Bradyrhizobium diazoefficiens: one gene and its partner. The protein of the gene in region 1 binds, or shares a complex with, the protein of each later gene. Links are inferred from orthologs where the notes say so. Each region holds a gene or a part of one and is shown on either strand. Other genes may lie near its edges.

Region 1 (3,173 bases):
GGCGGTAAGGATCTGCCGCTGCGCACTGACGTTTCGAAGAGGCCGCCATCCGCGCGGCCTTTTTGTTTCGGCGTGTTGCTTGGAATATGAGGCGCCCGCGCTCTCGTCATTGCGAGGAGCTCGCGACAAAATTGCGTAGCAGTTTTGCGCGGGTCGGCCCCCGGCCGGTACTAAACTCGCAATGACGAAAGAGGCGCTACCTCCGACCCTTCACGTCCAGCGGCACGGCCGCCTCATACTTCGAATTATGCAGCACCAGCGAGGTCCGGACGTTGCGGACATGGGGCGCGGCGGTCAGGTGCGTCACGAAATCCTGGAAGGTCGCCATGTCGGGCGCGACGCATTTCAGGATGAAATCGACCTCGCCGGACAGCATCCAACACTCCCGCACCAGCGGCTCGGCGCGGACGAATTCCTCGAACGCGCGCAAATCCGCTTCCGCCTGGCTGGAGAGATGCACGGCGGCGAACACCGTGACGTCGAAGCCGAGCTTTCGCGCATCCAGCAGCCCGCGGTAGCCGTGGATGTAGCCCTCCTCCTCCAGCGCCCGGACCCGGCGGAGGCAGGGCGGGGGCGAAATACCGACCCGTTTGGCGAGCTCGACATTGGTGATTCGACCGTCGGCCTGGATCTCGGTGAGGATTTTCAGGTCGATCTCGTCAAGGTTCCGCGACACGTGATGGGAACTCCTGGCCTTTATGGCGCTATCGGGGTGGATCTGATGCAACCTCATAGCCAGTCACGCCCTCCAGCGCAATTTTATTGCGCGTTCACCCCAGCTGACTTTTGTTCCTTGTTGGAAAAATCCGCCGATTGGGAATGCAATTCTTGCATAGCTCACCAGAAGGCTTAGATTAGCTCTGATATTTCAGCGCCTCCGCGAGGCCTCCCGGCACATTCCGCGCCCGCGCTGCAGATCCCCCGTGAAAGGCGTCCGCAAATATGTCCGCTCCTGTTCATGCAAAGGTTGTCATCGTTGGCTCCGGTCCGGCTGGCTACACCGCGGCGATCTACGCCGCGCGCGCGATGCTCGAGCCGATCCTGATCCAAGGCATCCAGCCGGGCGGCCAGCTCACCATCACCACCGACGTCGAGAATTATCCGGGCTTCGCCGACGTGATCCAAGGCCCTTGGCTCATGGAACAGATGGAGAAGCAGGCGGTTCATGTCGGCACCAAGATCGTCACCGACCTGGTCACCAAGCTGGAGACCTGGCAGCGGCCGTTTCGCCTTACCTGCGACTCGGGCGACGTCTACTTTGCCGAAGCCGTGATTCTCGCCACCGGCGCGCAAGCGCGCTGGCTCGGGCTGCCGTCCGAGACGAAATTCCAGGGCGGCGGCGTGTCGGCCTGCGCCACTTGCGACGGCTTCTTCTACCGCAACAAGGACGTCGTGGTGGTTGGCGGCGGCAATACCGCGGTCGAGGAGGCCCTGTACCTGACCAACCATGCCTCGCAGGTCACCATCGTGCATCGCCGCGATCACTTCCGCGCCGAGCGCATCCTGCAGGAGCGCCTGTTCAAGCACCCGAAGATCAAGGTGGTCTGGGACTCCGCCGTCGACGAGATCTGCGGCACCGAGAACCCGAACAAGGTCACCCATGTGCGCCTGAAGAATGTCAGGACCGGAGCCTTGACCGATCTGCCGACCGACGGCGTGTTCGTCGCCATCGGCCATGCGCCCGCGACCGAGCTCGTGAAAGGCCAGGTCAAGCTGAAACCGTCGGGCTATGTCGAGGTCGCCCCGAACTCGACCGCGACTTCAGTGCCCGGCCTGTTCGCCGCCGGCGACGTCGCTGACGAAACCTACCGCCAGGCCGTGACGGCCGCCGGCCTCGGCTGCATGGCAGCCCTCGAGGCCGAACGTTTCTTGGCCCTGCGCGCCAGCGAGCGCGCGGCAGCGGAATAACGATCATGCCTCGAACACGCGACGGATTTACGGATATGGATTGGGACAAGCTGAAGGTGTTTCACGCTGCGGCGGAGGCGGGAAGCTTCACGCATGCGGGAGAGCAGCTCGGCCTGTCGCAATCGGCGGTATCACGCCAGGTCTCGGCACTTGAGCAGGAACTCTCGGTCTCACTGTTCCACCGCCACGCCCGCGGCTTGATCCTCACCGAGCAGGGCGACCTCCTGTTCCGCACCGCGCATGACGTGTTCATGCAACTGCAGGCTGCGCGCGCGAAACTGACCGACAGCCGCGAGCGGCCGAGCGGCGATCTCAAGATCACCACTACGCCCGGCGTCGGCATCAACTGGCTGATCCCGCGGCTCGGCGAATTCACCGCGCTCTATCCGGAGATCCGGATCTCGCTGATCGTCACCGACGAGGAGCTGGACCTGTCGATGCGCGAAGCCGACGTCGCGATCCGCACCCGCAAGCCGACGCAGCCGGATCTCATCCAGCGCAAGCTTTTCGCGATGGGCTTCCACGCCTATTGCTCGCCGGATTACATCAAGCGCTTCGGCACGCCGCGCACGCTGGAGGAGCTCGACTCCCACCGCATCATCACGCTGTCCGACGGCAACTTCGCGCCGCATCTGCAGAACCGCAACTGGCTGGTCGAAGCGGGCCGCAACGGCAGCGGTCCGCGCGAGGCCTATTTCAGGGTGAACAACATCCTCGGCCTGGTGCGCGCCTGTCAGCAAGGCCTCGGTATCGCGGCGCTGCCGGATTACCTGATCGAAGAACAGAGCCGCCTCGTACAACTGTTCGGCGAATCGGATTCGATCCAGCTCGATACATATTTCGTCTATCCGGAAGAGCTGAAGACGGTCGCGCGCGTGCAGGTGTTCCGCGACTTCGTGGTGAGCAAGGCGCAGCGCTGGCCGTCCTGATTTCCGCATGACTGACATGCGGCCTCGGCGGTTGCTGCATGCCGCTCGTCAAGCCCATACTGCTTGCACGCTGAGCCTTCGCGTTGCGCATTTGTCCCCCTCCTCCAGTGGCGCGGGAGTTCAGTAATCCCTCTTGGAAGGTGATTGTGTCGGCCTCACGTGGCCAATACCTAAGCCGGGCCCTTCGGGTCCGGCTTTTTTTCTGTCCAATTCAGCTTTCGCCTTCCGCGTGTATTGACAGTTTTGGGCATACCCCGCATCATTTCCACATGATCACGAAGTCGTGCGCAATCGTCTCGAAAAAGGGCCCCCATCCGGGGACCTCGGATTTTTGCG
Region 2 (3,067 bases), 7.1 Mb from region 1 along the record:
TGCGCTCGGCTGACACCGAGGTAAAGCGCGACATGGAAATCACCCGCGACGAGGTGCGGGTGATGACCGTGCATGGCGCCAAGGGTCTCGAAGCTTCGGTCGTGTTCATGGTCGACACCACATCGTCGCCTGCGGACTCGCAGCGGGTCCGGCTGATCCACGTGCCGCGCGGCAATGGCGGCGAGGTCGTGGTCTGGGCCGGGCGCAAGGCGGACGATCCCAAGCCGGTCGCCGACGCACGCAAGGCAATGCTCGAGGAGACCGAGGACGAATATCGTCGCCTGCTCTATGTCGCGATGACGCGCGCGGCCGATCGGCTGGTCGTCGGCGGCTGCCTGCCCGGCAACATGAGAACCGTCCGCAAGCTGAGCTGGTACGATCTCATCGACACCGGGCTGACCGGCTCCGGCCTGGACAAGCAGACGATAGAAACGCCGCTCGGCAAGGTAACGCGATTCGCCCGCCCCGAGGATGTCACGGCGCTGGGCACGCCGGCGACAAGCGTGGACCAGACGATCGCGCTGCCGGACTGGCTGCGGACGCCAGCGCCGCGCGAGACCATCGACGACGATCTGGTGCGCCCGTCCGGCCAGTCCGCCGAGGAAGGCCGCACGGTGCGATCAGGCGAATCAGTCCAGTCACGCGCCCTGGCGCTCCAGCGCGGCACGCTGGTGCACCGGTTGCTTCAGTCGCTGCCCGACATCGCCACCGAGCGCCGGCGTGAGGCCGCGCTTGGCTTCATGACCCGCAATGCCGGCGACTGGGCTGAGGCCGATCGCGGCACGCTGGTCGACAAGGTGCTCGCGTTGATCGCCGAACCGCGCTTTGCCCCGGTGTTTGCCGAGGGCAGCCGGGCGGAGGTCGCCATCGTCGGGAAACTCGACCGGCCGGGCCGCCCGCCGGCGCTGGTGTCGGGGCAGATCGACCGGCTGGTCGTCCGTCCGGACGAGGTGCTGATCGTCGATTTCAAGACCAACCAGACCGCCCCCAAAAGTGCCGCGGAGGCCCCCGCCGCCTATGTCCGGCAGCTTGCGCTGTACCGGGCAGTGCTGGCCCGGCTTTATCCCCAAAAGCCTGTCAGAGCCGTTTTGCTCTGGACCGACACCCTTGAATATATGGAGATTTCGGCCCCCGCGCTGGACGCGGCGCTGGCATCCCTTCATGTCGGCGTGAGCGTCCTTGACCCGGCAAGGGGCCGTTCATAGGTTGACGCCATGATCCCGGGCGCGATTCCACGTCGCGCCGATTCTCTTTCAACCGAGTGAGGTACTCCAATGGCCGTTGGCAAGGTTTCCGACACCGATTTCGAAGCCGAAGTGCTCAAGGCGAACGGCCCCGTCGTCGTCGATTTCTGGGCCGAATGGTGCGGCCCCTGCCGCATGATCGCACCCGCGCTGGACGAGATCGCCGGCGCGATGGGCGACAAGGTCAAGATCGTGAAGCTCAACGTCGACGAGAGCCCGAAGACCGCGTCGAAGTACGGCGTGATGTCGATCCCGACCCTGATGATCTTCAAGGGCGGCGAGATGGCTTCCCGCCAGGTCGGCGCGGCACCGAAGGCGAAGCTCCAGCAGTGGATCACCTCCGCGGTCTAAGCCACGCCGCAGAAGATTTTTTCGAAACGGCCGGCCGATCGCCGGCCGTTTTATTTTTGGTCGGCCTCATTGCCCTCGACGAGCCTCTGGAACATCGCGACCAGCCGTTTGGTGTCGGATGCCACCGGCTTGAAGAACGCGGCATCGGCATCCTCGACCGCGACCACCGCCTTGCGGGCGAGATCGCGCCCGGCCTTTGTGACCGTGATGGCCTTGGCGCGCGGGTCCTGGGGATGATCGACCCGCTGGATCAAGAGCGCCGCTTCCAGCGCGCGCAGCACCTGCGACGTTGTCATTGGATCGATACCCGAGAGCTGCGAGAGCCGCGCCTGCGTAAGCGTTTCCTCAGCGCCGAACCAGGTCGCAGTCGCCAGCAACACGAACTGGGAATGCGTCAGCTCGTAAGGCTGGAGTGCGACGCGCAAGCGACGCTGCCAGGCGTTCGATATTTTCCAGAGCAGGAAGCCCGGGCTTTCGGCAGGACCGGATAGACGGGTCGGGAGCGGCGGGTGCTTCATCGCATCGCTTCCGCAAGCTTGGCGAGGCTCGCCAGCACCTCGGGAAAATCGGCGGAAACAGCTGGGCCGATCTCGGAGGCCTGCGGCCCATCGGCGTCGACGGCGTAAACGATCCGCGTGCGCGCCGGTCCAAGCGGCTCGATGCGATGGGCGACCTTGATGGCGAGATCGCCGACCCGCGTTTCGTCGATGAAGCAGACGTTCTCGCGAACATCGACCAGTTGCGAGCGCAGCGCCTCCTCGCCGGGCGGCTTCATGGTGAACCAGGTGCCGGTCGCGAACGGCCCGTCAATGTCGATCTGCTCGATGCCCGCGTTCCAGTTCTTCCACGCGGCGACATCGCGAAAGATGCTCCAGATCGTCGCTGCGGTGGCCGTCGTCTCGATGGCGTATTCGCCGCGCCAGGTATTTTCGTCGCTCATGGTCGGCTCCCGCTTTAATATGCGAACTTATAATAAGCGCACTTATTAAGTTGTCAAGGCGCCTGGAAGGAGCCAATTCGCGCGCTTCGCGTTGAAAGGCATGTTTTGAAGTCAAAGAGCGTTCTCCGTGCCCTCTCCTCGCCGAGCAACCAACCGAAAGCCTGCCGCGTTGACCGCCATGGAGGCGCGCTCCGTCGACACCATCCCGCGCGGCAACGAGTGGCAGTACGAACCGAAATGGGATGGTTTTCGCTGCCTGCTGTCGCGCGACGGCAGCAGCATTGATCTCCGCTCGAAATCCGGCGAGGACCTTGCGCGCTATTTCCCTGAAATCGTTGCCGCTGCGCTCAAGCTGAAGGCGGATCGCTTCACGCTCGACGGCGAGATCGTCGTGCCGCAGGGTAAGGGCTTTTCCTTCGACGCACTGCTGCAGCGGATCCATCCGGCTGCAAGCCGCGTGCAGAGGTTGTCCCGGGAAACGCCGGCGCTCTATCTCACTTTCGATCTGCTCGCCACGGCCAGGGAGAAGCAG

Evidence for each region.
Region 2: the proteins of trxB (region 1) and trxA are in contact, whole or in part, in a crystal structure (PDB 1F6M), measured with the Escherichia coli proteins. The link is inferred for Bradyrhizobium diazoefficiens from one-to-one orthologs.

What each region holds. Positions count from the first base shown.
Region 1 is NZ_CP067102.1:7,206,552-7,209,724, forward strand. Bases 71-2,925 are described here. They hold trxB (thioredoxin-disulfide reductase), read left to right. Parts: upstream 71-942; coding sequence 943-1,908; downstream 1,909-2,925. Other genes in these bases: JJC00_RS33505 (Lrp/AsnC family transcriptional regulator), read right to left, coding at 197-676; JJC00_RS33515 (LysR family transcriptional regulator), read left to right, coding at 1,914-2,837. Outside these bases: transcription elongation factor GreA, read left to right, coding at 1-8.
Region 2 is NZ_CP067102.1:89,767-92,833, forward strand. What follows is about bases 186-2,934. They hold trxA (thioredoxin), read left to right. Parts: upstream 186-1,274; coding sequence 1,275-1,595; downstream 1,596-2,934. Other genes in these bases: addA (double-strand break repair helicase AddA), read left to right, coding at 186-1,205; JJC00_RS00375 (MarR family winged helix-turn-helix transcriptional regulator), read right to left, coding at 1,646-2,113; JJC00_RS00380 (SRPBCC family protein), read right to left, coding at 2,110-2,535; JJC00_RS00385 (ATP-dependent DNA ligase), read left to right, coding at 2,714-2,934. Also shown: more of addA, read left to right, coding at 1-185; more of JJC00_RS00385, read left to right, coding at 2,935-3,067. UniProt on the Escherichia coli protein: Participates in various redox reactions through the reversible oxidation of its active center dithiol to a disulfide and catalyzes dithiol-disulfide exchange reactions.